Regions from separate parts of the Paenibacillus durus genome, predicted to be linked through region 1. Evidence: a T-box and tRNA genes for the amino acid it is inferred to sense, from the RefSeq annotation. Region 1 holds a T-box; the other holds one or more tRNA genes.
The links. The T-box of region 1 lies ahead of PDUR_RS20185 (arginine--tRNA ligase). A T-box ahead of a tRNA ligase gene usually reads a tRNA of that ligase, here a tRNA-Arg.
Positions count from the first base shown of each region.

Region 2: it encodes a tRNA-Arg, which carries the amino acid that the T-box ahead of PDUR_RS20185 (arginine--tRNA ligase) is inferred to sense. The anticodon was not compared.

Region 1 is NZ_CP009288.1:4,640,271-4,648,655, reverse strand. It holds gene PDUR_RS20185 (arginine--tRNA ligase) at 1-1,708, opposite strand, end outside; T-box leader at 1,752-1,970, opposite strand; gene PDUR_RS29545 (YjcZ family sporulation protein) at 2,115-2,216, shown strand; gene PDUR_RS20180 (TetR/AcrR family transcriptional regulator) at 2,351-3,052, opposite strand; gene PDUR_RS20175 (ABC transporter permease) at 3,111-4,160, opposite strand; gene PDUR_RS20170 (ABC transporter ATP-binding protein) at 4,157-4,888, opposite strand; gene PDUR_RS20165 (TolB family protein) at 5,138-6,571, shown strand; gene PDUR_RS20160 (phosphate ABC transporter substrate-binding protein) at 6,630-7,487, shown strand; gene pstC (phosphate ABC transporter permease subunit PstC) at 7,569-8,385, shown strand, end outside.
Region 2 is NZ_CP009288.1:173,008-181,392, forward strand. It holds gene PDUR_RS00850 (gluconeogenesis factor YvcK family protein) at 1-877, shown strand, start outside; gene whiA (DNA-binding protein WhiA) at 883-1,812, shown strand; gene PDUR_RS00860 (HPr family phosphocarrier protein) at 1,909-2,178, shown strand; gene PDUR_RS00865 (SIMPL domain-containing protein) at 2,328-3,083, shown strand; gene PDUR_RS00870 (DUF3298 and DUF4163 domain-containing protein) at 3,240-4,325, shown strand; gene PDUR_RS00875 (GDSL-type esterase/lipase family protein) at 4,421-5,065, shown strand; gene clpP (ATP-dependent Clp endopeptidase proteolytic subunit ClpP) at 5,139-5,735, opposite strand; tRNA gene PDUR_RS00885 (tRNA-Arg) at 5,951-6,025, opposite strand; gene PDUR_RS00890 (sugar-binding transcriptional regulator) at 6,287-7,363, shown strand; gene gap (type I glyceraldehyde-3-phosphate dehydrogenase) at 7,455-8,385, shown strand, end outside.

The DNA of each region.
Region 1 (8,385 bases):
CTAGCGTGTGCGCATATCCGCAGATAGCGTTCGGGGCCAGCTCCTGTCCCGCCGCATAGAGCGTGTCCGGCCAAAAGGCGATATGCCGCAGCAGAGCGGCTTCCGCTTTTTCCATATTGTCCGGTATAACAGCTTCTTCGTCCATGACCAAGTCAATCACAGGCGCTTTGGCCAGAACGCTGACCGCACGCGCATAGGAGTACATCAAATACACGCCGGTATTGCCGGATATTTCCGTCGCCTGGCGCAGATCGAACACCACCTCGGTTCCGAGGTTGAAACGCAGCAGGTAGTAGCGTATGGCGGCGAGGGCGATCGTGCGGCTGGGCAATCCGTCTTTATCACTGCGGCTTTGTTCAATGCTGTTCTCCACAAGGTTGATCAAATCGCTGACTTTGATGCCGATACCTTGGCGCCCGGACATGGCGTAAGAGGTTTTGCCGTCCGAAATGTCGATGCCAAGATCCGCAGCGGAAGCGGGACTTAGGGAAACAACGCCGTAACCCGCATGATAGAGCTTATCGGCCTGAGCGGAGTATCCCAGCGCCCGCAGCGCCTCTTTGACCATATTTTGGGGATACTCCTGCCTTGAATCAATGACATTAATGACGACATCGGCCCTGCCGAGCGGCAGGTGTTCTCCTCCGTTTACCGTTGTAAACAAGCCCTCTTCGAACTTTGTATAAGTAAAATCCTTGCCCAGCAGCCCGAATTTCCAGAGATGGTAAGCAATATCCTTAGCCGTATACGTCAAAATCCCGTTCGAGCGCACCAGCACCTTATCCGTAATATGCTCCGACTCCTGCTCCCCCTGTTCCGTTCCCTGCTTAAGCACCCAACAGCCTGCAAGCTTCCCCTCGGTTTCCTGGTAAAAAAGAGGCGTCCGCCGCAGCCGCTCAAATGCCGCCGACCAGAACCCTTCCCTGACAATGCTGCTTTCCCAGACCAGCAAATCATATTCGATGCCGAACGGCTTCATTTCCGCGATATGCTCCCGAACAATCCGTTCTGCGGCCAGACTGCCGAGCCAGGCGACATTCCCCGTACCTTCTTCCAGCTTATGCAGCGTTTCGGCGCGTTTGGCCGCCATTTCCGGATTCGCCGCATACTCCTTGTTGATTGCCGAGTAAATGTCCCAGCAGTAATCGCCGAAGCGGACATGCTCCCCGGTCAAAGGAACATTCAGCAGACCGACGACGGTATCCGCCAATTGGTTGCCAAGATCGTCGATATAATTATGGACCTCAACCGTATAATTGATTCTTCTTAACATACGCACAAGTGTGTCACCGATGCATGAATTCCGCAGATGGCCGATATGCATGGATTTGTTGGGATTGACTGAGGTATGCTCGATGACCACTTTTTCATCCGGCGCCGGAGGCAGCGCGAAATCTCGCCGGGCCCAAGTATTCCAGCAGATATAAACATTAAGAAAGCCGGGAGCCGCCGTTTCCGCCTTTTCCAGCAGACCCTCCGCCAGACCCGTAGTCTTCAATTCCTCCTGAATCAACTGCGCAATGACAAGCGGCGGTTTACGCAATGTTCTGGCAAGCTGCATGGCAATATTGCTTGAATAATCACCGTGTTCCGGGTTTGCGGGCTGTTCTACAGCCACCGACAGTTCTTCGGGAATCTCCAAACCAAGACGTTCCATGACACGTTTTACGCTTTGCTCAATCTCTTTTTGAATAAGCTGGCTTAACATCCTCACGACCTCCTTCTGAATATAAAAAAAAGCCCGCGTCTCAAAAAGAGACGAGGACTTGTGTTCTCGCGGTACCACTCTACTTGCCAGACCGGAAGGTCTGGCCGCTTTGCGGGATAACGGACCCGTGCCGGGGCTTCCTACTGAGGTTCGGAAGTCCGTCTCCCGGGTGCGCTTCATGAGGGTCTTCCCGCCGGCTCCCACCAACCCGGCTCGCTGGGCATCAGAGGCCCTTCATTACTCTCCCGATCATCGACTGCCTATGAATTTTTTTCTAAATTATAAACGTTTTTTTGGAAAAAGCAATTTGTTTTTTTCATTTCATTTACTTGCCGAAACTCCCAAACGAATGAGGCAGCCGCTGCATAATCTGGTGACGTATTCTACTTGAGAGGAGGAGTCATTCATGAGCGAAGTTGGCGGATATGGCGCTGGTTGTAATTCCACAACCGCGATTCTGGTGTTGTTCATTCTGCTTGTAATCATCACCAAATCTCTGTGGGTATAATTGTTTGTGTAACGAAAAATCCCGCAGGCCTCAGGGCCTGACGGGATTTTTTTAAAGCTGCGCGTTTATCCTTTTACCTCAGCTACGGAACCGCCGCTTCTTTTTTCCACTGGTGAATGGACTGCGGCTTGCCGTTACTTGCGCTCGGATGCCTGATTTCCCGGGTTCGCCGCGATGCCATGCATAATGAACCGGATCAACAGCTCAATTTCTTCCTCATCGTTCCATTCCTTGTTCGGCTGCAGCAGCAGACGGGTCATAATGTAGCCGATGGTGGCGGATACCGAAAAGCGGATGACTGCTGGCGCCGGAACGTCGATGATTTCCCCTTTTTGCTTAAAATGCTCGACTTGCGCGGAAATCCTTTCAAGAACCTTGCCGATAATATCCTCTATGAACTGCTCTCGCAGCTTCGGATGAAAAGGAATTTCCTGAATCAAGATTTGCAGGAACTTAAAGTTCTTGCGGGCGAAATCGAGCCGGTTCCGGATCAGGGCGCGCAGAAAGTCCTCATAGCTGTCAAAAGACGTATCCAGCAAATTCCCGAAGTTTCTCATAACAAAAGGGGCAAGCAGCCGGCTCATCGTCGGCCCGACAATGGACAGCAGCAAATCTTTCTTGGTCTTGTAGTAGCGAAAAATCGTTCCCTCCGCTACGCCGGCCCTCTGGGCGATTTCGCTGGTCGCCGCGCCCGCATAGCCTTTTTCCGCAAACACATCCACGGCCGCCTGCAAAATCGCGATTTGCTTCGGCGTTATTTTTTCTTCATCGCCAAGAGCAAGCAGCTCCAGAGCCCACGACTCCGTATTGTTGTCCGCAGAAAGATGTTCTGCCATAATGTCAACCCTCCAGACGTTTTCTGTCTGCTTATCGTACCATATACGAGAGCTTGAGTTACATTTTACGATGCTTGCGGAGAGCAAGCACGTTCAGCACCATGAACACGAGCGAGAAGGCGATTAGCACATACACATCCGTCTCCACCGCGTTCCAGCCCTTGCCGCGAATCATAATGTTCGTCATTGCCTCGGCCCCATAGTATAACGGAGTCGCATATCCGACCCGCTGAAGCCAGAGCGGAAGGGTATCCAGCGGGAATAATCCGCTTAGAAAGATTTGCGGCACAATGACAAGCGGGATGAACTGAATCATCTGGAGCTCGTTTCCGGCATACGCCGACAGCAGCGTACCGAGCGTTAATGCCGTCATCGACAGCAGCAGTGTAATCAGCAGGACATAGCCGAAGCTTCCGGCCATCATAATGCCCAGCACCTGAATGGAGAACCAGGATATAAGCAGCGCCTGAAACACGGTGAAAATCCCGAAACCGCAGACATAGCCGATGACGATTTCCCAGCGTTTAAGCGGTGTGGCAAGCAGGCGTTCGAGCGTTCCCGTCGTCCGTTCCCGCAGAAAGGAGACCCCGGCAATCAGGAAGACGAAAAAGAAGACGAATACGCCGATCATAATCGGTCCGAACCGGTCGATCGTCTTCATGTCGGCGGAGCCGTACAAATAGCTGATCTGCGGCTGAACGGCAGCCCCCGCCTGCGCCTGCGCTTGGCCGGATACCCCCTGATCCCTGGCTGCCTGCTCCAGCGCCTGCATAACCGCCCGGTTAGCCGTAGGATTGCTTCCTTCCAATATGACCTTTGGAGCACCGCCGCTCATCGAGATCAGCGCGTCAATTTCTCCATTTTTCAGCGCCAGGGTGCCTTCTTCCTCCGCATTATACTTTACTGCCTTTGCATCATGCTTCGTCAACGCCTCAGATAGAACCGCCGCCTGGCCCGCAAGTCCGATATTAGGCTTATAAGTCTCCCCGCCAAACACCAGGCTCATCAGGCTGAGAACGAGCAGGGGGGCGGCGAACATCAGGGCCATCGTTCTTTTATCATGAATAAACTGCCGTAAAATACGCAGCGTAAGCGCACCGATTCTCATGAACGCACACCTCCATAATACAAAAACGCTTCTTCAATAGATGAAGAGCCTGTGGCCTGAAGCAGATTCGCCGGAGTGTCTTCCGCAAGCAGACGGCCTTCGCGGATCATGCCGAGCCGGTCGCATTTTTCGGCTTCATCCATCACGTGGGTTGTGAGCACTATGGTAGTCCCCCGTTCATTCAGAGCTTTGAGCTCCTTCCAGATGGACATGCGCAGCACCGGATCGATGCCGACGGTCGGTTCGTCCAGAATGAGCAGGGGCGGTTCATGCAGCAGGGCGATCGCCAGCGACAGCCGGCGCTTCATCCCCCCGGAGTATTGATTTACTTTTTTGCGGAGATGCTCCTGCAGATTAACGATCTCCATCACTTCCTTGATTCGTTTGTTTCTCCGCTCTTTCCTAAGTCCGTACAGTGAAGCGAAAAACTCCAGATTATCCTTGGCGCTCAGCTCGCTGTACAGCGCGTCGGACTGGGCCATGTAGCCTATTTGCGAGAGCAGGGACAGCTTGGGGACTTTCACTCCCAGCACATGCACTTCCCCCGAGTCGGCTTCATCAATTCCGGTCAGCAGCCTGACCAGGGTCGTCTTTCCAGAGCCTGAGGGACCCAGCAGGCCGAAAGTCTCGGCTTTGCGTACCTTAAGGCTGATGTCTTCCAGGACAACTTTGCTGCCGAATGCTTTGCGAATATGAGATACCGTAATTACAGGCGCTTCCTGGTTCATAAGAATCACTCCGTTCATTTTCAATTCAATATGAGTGAGTACTCACTCATTATATTAGTTCAGAGATCGCTAATTGTAAATCCTTTTCTTCGAGCTTAATATTGCGCTGACAAAAGTTCCTTATTCCGGCAGAAAGAACGCGAAAAATCAGGACAAGTTCATCATTACCAAATATTTCTCGGCAACAGATTTTACAACCAGGACGGAAAATAACATTAGTAGTTACCTATATGAAAAGGGTGAATCCATTTGAAAAGAAATCAGTGGTTAAGCGTGCTGATGGCTTCGGCGCTTCTTGTGACTGTCAGTCAAGCAAGTGTGTATGCTGCGGCAGGCGCAAACAGCGGCAAATCAGCAGCCGTGAAATCATCCGCCAGGGCGGCGAAAGTGAAAGAAGGAAAGGCAGCTTGGACGGTGGACAGCGTTCAGCACACCATCAAGACGATTGACGCCGGAGGATACAAGCTGTATTCGGTCGGCCAGCTTGCAGCCGCACTGGGCGCAGGTCTGAAAGCAGAAGCGGGAGGTCTCTCGCTGACAGACAGAGCAAGCGTACATACGATTAACTTTAAAGCGGGCTCCAAGAGCTATTCGGTAGACGGCGTGAAACGGAGCTTCACAACGGCTCCAACCGTATACGGCGGAAAATTGTACGTTGAGCTAAGCGCGATTGTATACGGACTTGGAGGTGAACTGTTCGGCAGCCCACTGCAAATTCTTAGCACCGCCCGGCCGCAGGGCGAATTCGATACACTCCATTGGGCCGCTGACGGAAGCCTTCTCGCAAATCGTGAAGGAGACAAGGCGGAAATTTATAAATTTGCGTCTAATCCGGGCAGCTACAGACTGTTCTCTAGTGACAGCAGAGCTGCCGATTTCTCGGTTTCGGGCGACCTCCGTTTCGGTGCTTTCACCGACGAGACGGGTCAACTGCTTGTCATCGATTTGGCGTCCGGAGCGGTAAAGCCGCTTGGCACGGATACCAGCGTCAAGACGGATCTGACTTGGTCGGCTGACGGCAAGACCATCTATTTTATCCAGGGAGACAAGCAGGAGAAACTGTCGAAAATTTCTGTGGATACCGGCGCTGTAACGGAACTGCTGGCGGATAAGGTGGAGAACAAATCCGAGCTGCAGATTTCCGCGGACGGCAAGAAGGCGGTCTATATCGTCAACATTACGGGGACAGCTAAAAATGATGCCGACAGCACCGAAGATTCCCTGACGGTCGACTACAGCAAGGCTGGAGAGCAGCTGTACCAGCTAGACCTGTCTGCAAAGGATGCGAAACCGGCCGCTCTGACCTCCTCGGGCGACAACAAGCTGTACCCTGAAATTCTGGCCGACGGAACCGTGGTTTACTTAAGTGCTGACCCTGATGGCAAAGCTCCCAATACCCTGAAGACGCTGAAGCCTGACGGAACCTTCGCAGACATTCCGCTTGATATTGAGGTGGTATGGGCACAAGAAGGCGCAGGCGGATTGATCGCATCCGGTACGGCAGCCGACGGAACGTCGCGTATCTATGCCATTACGGCCGCCGGAGCAAGTAAAGAGTTATTCCGGACAACCCAGGACATTTCGGAAGTTGCGGTTTCCGGCGACGGCGCCAAGCTGGGTGTGATCTCGGGCGGTAAACTGTTAGAGATTGAGAACGGCAAGGCTGTGCAGCTGACGAAATAACATTTTTTTCAGCGTGAATTTATACTATATCGGCTTCAAGCCGGAAGGGGAATTAATCATGAAATTATTTAAAAAAATCACGTTTTCGGCCTTAGCAGCTGTATTTGCAGTTACGGCATCCTTCGCGGGAGGAGCTTCCGCAGCAGGATCGCTGTCGGGTAAAATCACGGTCAACGGTTCAACGGCTCTGCTGCCGCTGACACTGCAGGCCGCCAAGGAATTTCAAAGAATGAATCCGAAGGTTAGAATAGCCGCTTCCGGCAAAGGCTCTGTCACTGGCCCTCAAGCCGTTAAAAAGGGCATCGCCGACATCGGCGCCTGCGACTGGGATGCCAGCATGGACGTTCCTGGCTTTAAAGCATTTAGCGGACAGGTGGCGAACAAAGTCGCTGTCATTCCTTTTGCTACGATTGTTAATAAAAATGTCGGCGTGGACAACCTGACCACTGAACAGCTCAGAGGCATTTACTCCGGCAAAATTACGAACTGGAAGCAAGTTGGCGGCGCTGACGCGGATATCGTCGTTATTACCCGCGCTTTCGGTTCCGGTACCCGCGTCAACTACCAAGCCAAGGCGCTTGCGGGCGGCGATATCGTGAAGAAAGAGAAGAACTATAAAGAGACCGGCTCCAGCGGCGATATGAAAACGGCTGTTGCGACGACTCCTAATGCCATCGGATACATCGATTTGGTATATGTCAGCGGTGATGTAAAGGCCGTCAAGTATAACGGTGTAGCAGCTACCACTGAAAACGTCATTAACGGTTCCTACAAAATTTGGGCATATGGCTACTACATGACTAAGGGCCAACCGACCGGGGCTGTTAAAGCCTTTATCGATTACGTTCAAAGCAAGAAGTTCCAGCAGGGTTCGCTGAAAAAGCTGAAGTTCATCCCGATTTCGGCAATGAAGTAATTTTTTAGCGCATCCAATAGAACAAATGATATGAGCCAGCCTCCGGCGATAGCGGGGCTGGTTTTTTACAGGAGGACAAGCATGGTACAACCGACCTACGATTCAACCCCTGCGGTAAATGGAAGCCTTCATATCAAAGGGGATACCGGCAGACGCCACCTTAGGCATTTGCTTGCAAACACCTTTGCCCGGTATTATTTTTTGTTCAGCATATTGGCGCTTTGCCTCGTGCTTGCGCTAGTCATCGTCTTTATCGGCAAGACGGCAATGCTGCTGCTTGGGCAGATTTCTCTGGCCGATTTCTTTCTCTCATTTAATTGGACGCCGGAAGAAGATAAGTTCGGGGCTGCGGCATTTATCATCAATACGTTATCGCTTACCGCGCTCACGCTGCTGATTTCAGTACCGGTGTCGATAGGCATGGCGGTGCTGACCGCTGAAATCGCGCCCATCTGGCTGAAACGTTTTATCCGGCCGATTCTTGATCTTCTGGTTGGTATTCCTTCCATTGTATATGGTTATCTCGGTCTGACTGTCCTCCTTCCGATGCTGCGGCGCGCCAGCGGCGAGAGCCTTGGAGACGGTCTGCTGGCGGCGGCGCTCGTTCTGGCGCTTATGGTGCTGCCTACCATTGCCCGAATCAGTGACGATGCGATCACCGCCGTACCGGGCAAATACCGCGACGCCGCCTACGCGCTCGGCTCCACCCGGCTTCAGGTTATTTTGCGCGTTGTTCTGCCAGCGGCCGGCAGGGGCATTCTTGCGGCGGTCATCCTTGGGATGACGCGGGCGATCGGCGAGACGATGGCCGTCGTTATGGTCATCGGCAACACGCCGCAGCTGGCGAAGACGCTGTTTACGCCAGCGTCGGTCCTGACAAGCAACATCGTTATGCAAA
Region 2 (8,385 bases), 1.6 Mb from region 1:
GGCTATCGTAACAGTGGCCGATGATGGGGGAAGCTCAGGCATACTCCGCAGCGAGCTGCAGATGCCGCCGCCGGGTGATATCCGCAACGTGCTGACGGCGATGGCCGATGTCGAACCGTTGATGGCGGACATTATGAGGTATCGCTTCAGCAGCGGGGAGGGTCTTGCCGGACACAGTCTGGGCAATCTGATTTTGGCCGCGCTTACCGATATATCGGGCGATTTCGTCACAGCCGTCCGCGAGCTGAGTCGGGTATTCGCCGTAAGGGGTAGGGTGCTTCCGGCGGCCGGGGAAGCGGTCGTGCTAAATGCGGAAATGACGGATGGCCGCATTGTGACCGGAGAATCTAAAATTCCGGAAGCAGGCGGCAAGATTAAGCGGGTCTTTCTGGAGCCGCCCGAAGTTGAGCCGCTGCCTGAGGCGCTGGAGGCGATCAGGTCTGCTGATGCGATACTGCTCGGTCCAGGCAGCCTGTATACCAGCATTCTGCCTAATCTGCTTGTGCCGAAGCTGGCGCAGGCGGTTGTCGCCTCCTGTGCGGTCAAGATGTTTATCTGCAACGTGATGACCCAGCCTGGGGAAACCGACGACTATACGGTAAGCGATCATTTGCAGGCGGTGTACGATCATATCGGGATGCATTTGTTCGATTATGTCATCGTTAATAATGGTGAAATTCCGCCCGAAGTGCAGCGCAAATACGCCGAACAAGGGGCGCGCCCAGTCGAACTGGACACGAAAGCCATAGAAGATCAGCGCTATAAGCTGATTGCCGACAAGCTGGTGTTATTCCGCACCTATTTGCGGCATGATACGGATAAGCTGAGCCATCATATTTATCAGTTGGTTCAGGATCGGATAACACGAAAGAGGTGAGAACCTTGTCTTTTGCGGCGCTAACCAAAAAGGAACTGACGATGGTCGAGAGCGGGCCCTGCTGCGAGAAGGCGGAAATGTCGGCGCTGATTCGGATGAACGGATCGGTGCAGCTTTCTAACAAAAGGATTGTTCTCGACATCTCAACGGAGAATGCCGCGATTGCAAGGCGGATTTATTCCTTGCTTAAGAAATATTACCACGCTCATACGGAGCTTCTCGTGCGTAAAAAAATGCGTTTGAAGAAAAATAACGTATATATCGTCCGAATCCCCGCTGGCGTTGAAGAGATTCTGAAAGATCTCAAAATCGTCTCGGAAGGCTTTATGTTTACAGACGGAATTGACGAGAGCATTGTCCATAAGAACTGCTGCAAACGCGCGTACCTGCGCGGCGCCTTCATGGCGGGAGGGTCGGTGAACAATCCGGAAGGTTCGTCCTACCATCTGGAGATCGCCTCGATGTATGAGGAGCACTGCAAAGCACTGGTTGAGCTGGCCGGGGAGTTTCATCTTAACGCCCGCTGCATCGAGCGCAAGAAGGGGTTCATCCTTTACATCAAGGAAGGCGAGAAGATTATCGAGTTCCTGAGTCTGATCGGCGCCCATCAGGCGCTGTTCAAATTTGAAGATGTTCGGATTATGCGGGATATGCGGAACTCCGTCAATCGGATCGTCAACTGCGAGACCGCCAATCTTAACAAAACAATCAGCGCGGCGGTACGTCAGATTGAGAACATCAAGTTTCTGGAGAAGGAAATCGGCCTCGACAACCTGCCAGACAAGCTGCGGGAAGTAGCGGAAGTCCGGCTTGCTCATCCCGATATCAATCTGAAGGAAGTCGGCGAGATGCTAAAGGGAAACGTTAGTAAATCCGGCGTTAACCATCGGCTCCGCAAAATCGACGAGCTGGCGGAGAAGCTGCGCGGCGAATGATATTTTTTTCTAGTGTCGTTTAGGTTATAATGATATAATATGATAAAATTTACTGTGAAATTTTTTGGCACATCTTAATTAGGGGGTAAGCGTTTCATGACAAAGCACCCGGTAGTCGTCCGGTTAAAGACGGGGCTCCATGCTCGGCCGGCAGCACTGTTCGTACAGGAAGCGAACAAATTCTCATCAGAGATTTTCGTTGAAAAAGACGATAAAAAGGTTAACGCCAAAAGCATCATGGGGATTATGAGCCTTGCAATCAGCTCCGGCACGGAGATTTATATCAGCGCAGAAGGCGCGGACGCCGATCAGGCCGTAACCGCTTTGACGAGTCTTGTCAGCAAGGAAGAGCTGGAGAATCAATAACAATATCCGCAGCACAGCCCTATTTATGGTATGGCCAAAAAAGCCCTTAAGGGCTTTTTTATTTTGGGTACCGATGCAACATTTGCCATGCCGGCCCGTCTAGTAGGTATATTGATATCATGCAAAACCTATAGAGGAGGATGGAGCAAATGAAGGGATGGGTCAAGCCGGCCATGGCGGTGTTCGTTGCGGGAAGCTTAATGGCAGGAGGGATGACGCTGAGCGGTTCATTGGATAAGCCCCAGAAGGCCTATGCTGAAGAGGTGCAGAAAAATACAGTCAGTGTCGTAGGAAAGGGAGAATTGTCGATGAAGCCGGATATCGTCTATCTGTCGATCGGAGTCGATACATCGGCGTCAACCGCCCAGGAAGCCCAGAAGACCAATGGAGCGAAAATTCAAAAATTGACGGCCCTGCTCAAGAATACGTGGAGCATTAGTGAGAAGGACATCCAAACCGCTGAGTTCTACGTCCAGCCGAATTACACGTATAGCGAGAAGGAGGGCCAGCAGGTAAAAGGCTATAACGCGCATCATGTTCTGCGGGTCGGCTACCGCGATCTGGCCAAGGTAGGAGCGCTGCTGGACGCAGCTTCTGAAGCAGGCGCCAATAATATCGGCAATGCCCGTTTTGCGGTAGAGGATACCTCGGCCTTTGAAGCGCAAGTCATTGAAAAAGCGATGGCCAACGCCGACGTGAAAGCAGCCGCGATTGCCAAAGCTGCCAAGAGAACACTGGGACAGGTGCTGACGGTCAGCCAGAACGACGGGGGCATAAGCCCAGTACGTTATGAAGAGAACGTCAAAGCGATGGCCAGCGTAGCCGACAACGCAGGCGGTACCGCGGTTCAGCCAGGAGAGGTAAAGATTACGACGCAGCTTAGTGTTATGTATCAATTAAACTAGCAGGGACGCGTACTCAAAGATGAATGCAGAGAGGCTTTTACCCGCAAGCTTGCGGGCGGAGAAGGCCTCTTTTTTCTTCAACTATTGTCAACTATATAATGGAAATCGTGAACAATGTAAGCCGATCATTTTAGAGCAGAAAGGAAGTAACATGCAATGAAGAATAAACTTGCACATAAATGGGGAGCCGGAATGATCGCGTTGGGACTGCTGCTGGGAGGGACGCTTCTTCCTGGAGGAACGGGTTTGGCGGCATCGGTTAAGGCACAGGCTGATTATTCCCTAGTTACTTTGAAATTGAACGGAACCGTTACCCCGCAGCAAGGCATTTACCGAGAGGGAAGAGTATGGATTCCTATAACATTTCTGAAGAGTGTACTGGGTAAGCCGATCGTTTACAGCAAGGCGGAAAACACCTATACGATTGGGCAGGGACTGCGTCAAACGAAGCTGATGGTCTCTGAATACGGAATTTCTCTTGCAGTTAACGGCTATTACATCAACGAGTATGAAGGCCGCAATTTTAATAATCATCTCTACGTTCCATTCGGTCTGCTCAGCGACTATTTGGGCTACCGTGGAGACTTTAACGCCTCATCCGGCAGACTGAACGTAATGAACAGGACGCTGAACCCGCTGACGGTAATGACGGAGACATACGCCAAGGAGACGGACGGAGCAGCCATCAAGCTGGATTACCCGCAAATTTCGGGACTTGTGAGCGCGTCTGCGCAGCAGAGCATCAATGATACGCTAAAAAAGGCCGCTATGAGCTTTGCAGCCGACGCCGGACGGGCGATTGCCGAAAAAAGCGAACAGGACCGTCCGTACGAATTCGACTCGAATTACGTGGTGACCTATAACCAGGATGGCGTACTTAGCCTGGTCATGAGCCAATACGGCTATACCGGAGGCGCCCACGGAATGACGGTACGCCAGGCGTTTACTTTCTCGATTAAGGACGGTAAGCGCCTGCTGCTCGGCGATTTGTTCGGAGCCAATCCGAACTACAAAAAGCTGCTAAATGAGAAGATCGGCAAGCAGCTCAAGGCGGATGAAGGTTATTTTGGCGGCTTTAACGGCCTGAATACCGAGAAATATTTCTATCTTAAAGATGGCCGGGTAGTGCTCTTCTTCCAGTTATATGAATATACGCCATATGCCGCAGGCTTCCCGGAGTTCACCTTCGCCTTTAAAGAACTGCTCCCGAATGGAAGCAGCCCGTTCGCCGGCATGAAATAGTTTTCTGATACCGGATATTTCCCCGTTGCGCGCGCCACATGCCGTTCATATGCTGAATGGTGACCGAGCTATATAGCGCGAGAGGGGGGGATGCCATGGTTTACAACTATACGGCGATCGGCGATTCACTGACGACCGGCTTCGGAGCGATGCCCGGAAGCGGCTTTGTTCCCGTGTATAGGCGAATGTCGGAGGTTTCGCTCTGTAATTTTGTCGCCTATACGAATCTGGGGATCAACGGCATGACTACAGCCGAACTGGAGCAGCGTGTCCGGTATAACGCGCTCTTTCGCCAGTCGCTTCGCGAGGCGGATATTATTACGATTTCAATCGGCGGCAACGATTTGATCCATGCCGCCAAAGCGGCGGCTGGACACTCTAATCCGCCATCTTCCATTTTCCAGACTGCCCTGAGGGAATCCAGGCAGCATTTTGCCGGCATCATGGGGCAGATTTATAAGGCGAAGGCCGGGTCGGGCAAGCCTTACATTATCCGGATCGTCGGATTATACAATCCGTATCCTCAGATGGCAGAGGCTTCGGTATGGGTACGGCAGTTCAACCGTCAAATGGCTCAGTATAATAACCGGGTATGCGGCTTTGCCGATATTTACGGAGCGTTTGCCGGACATGAGCGGGAACTGCTCTCTATCGATGATCTTCATCCGAACGGAAAAGGCTACCGTACTATAGCCGAGCGGCTGCACAAGCTTGGATATGGCAATCTGATCCGGACTTAAGGACGAAAAACACCCCTTGCTCACGATCATGGGCAAGGGGTGTTTGTGTGTTTGTGAAGGTTTACCAGGCAGGTTATACGCTGACAGACTGCGGTTTTTCGATAACTTTATCAACGAGTCCGTATTCAGCGGCATCCGCGGCACTCATGAAGTAGTCGCGGTCCGTGTCCTTCTCGATGCGCTCAAGCGGTTGACCGGTGCGGTCTGCCAAAATACGGTTCAGTTTGTCGCGCATTTTCAGGATGCGGCGGGCACGAATTTCAATATCCGTAGCTTGCCCTTGGGCACCGCCCAGCGGTTGATGAATCATAATTTCACTGTTCGGCAGCGCATAGCGCTTGCCCTTCGCTCCGGCGTTAAGCAGGAAGGCGCCCATGGAAGCGGCAAGTCCGACGCAAATCGTGGAGACATCCGGTTTGATGAACTGCATCGTATCAAAAATCGCCATGCCGGCGGTGATGGACCCGCCCGGGCTGTTAATGTACAAAGAAATATCTTTTTCCGGGTCCTCGGCGGCCAGGAAGAGCATTTGTGCGATGATGGAATTGGCTACCACGTCATTAACCTCAGTTCCAAGGAAAATGATGCGGTCCTTCAACAAGCGGGAATAAATGTCATAAGCCCGCTCGCCTCGGCTGCTTTGTTCTACGACCATAGGAATATAACTCACGTGGAAAACCTCCTTAAATTAGAACTTCAAAAATGGATTTCGTTATAGCATTTTTACTTAACTGTTACCGTATTACCCACATGATAAACAAATTCAAACAAAAAGTCAAAGAAAGTCAAACGAAAAGTCAAAGAAAGTCAAACTCATCATAAAAAAAAAGCGCCAATCCATGGCGCTCTGTGTTAAATAATCGAGGTTTGGTTAAACAAATAATGTGGCGCGCCCGCCAAGAATCGAACTTGGATCTCAGGCTTCGGAGGCCTACGTCATATCCATTGGACCACGGGCGCAACAGAAATTATTATAATATAAAATTTCGGCTAATGCAACTCTTATTCATGATATAGGTTATAGGGACCTGCTCTTGGCCTCCGAAATGTACAGGATCATGTATAAGAAGAAAAGAGAGGGCGAATTCTACTTTCGGAGCCCTTGCGTTTAGAGGAATATTTGGGTAAAATACTTAGTGGGACTTAAAAAGTTATCCCGGGACGTTTTAAGACCATAGAGAAGGGGTTAGAAGAGAAAGACGAAGTTGCAGGAGTGAAAGCATGCGTGACTTATTAGAAATCCAAAAGCAGCTTCTGCCTGATCTCATGGAAACCCTCAAACGACGATATACGATTCTTCACCAGATCCTGTTATCCGATATTATCGGCCGCAGAACGCTCGCCGCTTCACTTGATATGACCGAACGGGTGCTGCGCGCGGAAACGGACCTACTGAAATCGCAGGGGCTCATCGAGATCGAGAGTGTTGGCATGCGCATCAGCGATGCCGGACGGAAACTGCTTGACTTGCTGGAGCCTGTGGCCAAGAGCCTGTTTGGCTTGGATGACCTGGAAGAGGAAATCCGTTCGAGCTACGGTTTAAAGAAAGTCATCGTGGTTCCGGGCGATTGCGAAGCCTCGACATTTGCCAAGAGAGAGCTTGGGAGGGCTGGAGCGAAAGCGCTTCTCAGCGTACTTAGTGCAGATGATACGGTTGCCGTCACCGGCGGCTCGACGCTGTATGAATTAGCGGAGCAGATGACCGCTCCTCTATCTGCGTCCTACCGCGATGCCTTGATTGTGCCTGCTCGCGGGGGCCTTGGAGAAAGCGTTGAGTTTCAGGCTAATACGATTGCTTCGACGATGGCAAAGCGGATTGGAGCTCACTATAGGCTGCTGCATGTGCCGGATTTGCTCAGCGAGGAAGCCTATCAATCTTTGGCCCATGAACCGAACATTTCGGAGATCGTACAGATTATCCGCCGTTCTCGAATTATCGTGCATGGTATCGGAGATGCCATGGAAATGACCCGCCGCCGGATGCTCGACGAGGGGACTGTGTCCAAGATCAAGGACGCGGGCGCTGTTGCCGAATCCTTCGGCCACTACTTTAACGAGCAGGGCGAAGTGGTGCATTCCATGCTTACGATGGGGCTGCGCCTCGAGGATATCGTGCGGACGGAAATTGTAATCGGCATAGCCGGAGGCAAGCGGAAGGCGAAGGCCATTCACGCTGTGCTGCGGTTCGGCCAGGAGGACATACTTGTCATAGATGAAGCCGCTGCGGTTGAGATCGTCAAGCAAATAGACGAACAGAACGCCTCAGCCAAGCAATCTTCTCATTATGACGGGCACTAGCATGATTATGCTTCATACTTACAGTGTTGTCTTGACAAACCCCATGGTTTGTCTTGAATAAATAAAAACGAATTTTAGGAGGAACTATTCAATGACTGTAAAAGTAGGTATTAACGGATTTGGACGTATTGGCCGCCTCGCATTCCGCCGTATTCAAGACGTGGAAGGAATCGAAGTTGTAGCGATCAATGACCTTACCGATGCCAAGATGCTGGCGCACTTGTTGAAATATGATACATCGCAAGGCAAATTCCAAGGCGACGTTGAAGTTCACGACGGATTCTTCAAAGTGAACGGCAAGGAAGTTAAAGTTCTGGCTAACCGCAACCCTGAAGAACTGCCTTGGGGAGACCTGGGCGTAGATATCGTTCTGGAGTGCACAGGCTTCTTCACTTCCAAAGAAAAAGCTGAGCTTCACCTGAAAGGCGGAGCGAAAAAAGTCGTTATCTCCGCTCCGGCTACAGGCGACATGAAGACTGTCGTTTACAACGTTAACCATGACATTCTCGACGGCTCCGAAACTGTTATTTCCGGCGCTTCCTGCACAACGAACTGCCTGGCTCCAATGGCTAAAGTCCTGAACGACAAGTTCGGTATTGTTGAAGGCCTGATGACTACAATCCACGCTTACACTGGCGACCAAAACACGCTGGACGCTCCGCATGCTAAAGGCGACTTCAGACGCGCCCGCGCCGCTGCTGAGAACATCGTTCCTAACACGACTGGCGCTGCTAAAGCGATCGGTCTGGTTATTCCTGAGCTGAAAGGCAAACTCGACGGTGCTGCTCAACGCGTACCGGTTCCTACTGGTTCCCTGACCGAGCTGGTTACTGTTCTGAACAAGACTGTAACGGCTGACGAAATCAACGCGGCAATGAAAGAAGCTTCCGATCCGGATACTTACGGATACACTGAAGACGAAATCGTATCCTCCGATATCAAGGGTCTGACTTTCGGATCCCTGTTCGACGCTACACTGACCAAAGTACTTACTGTTGGCGACAAGCAGCTCGTTAAGACTG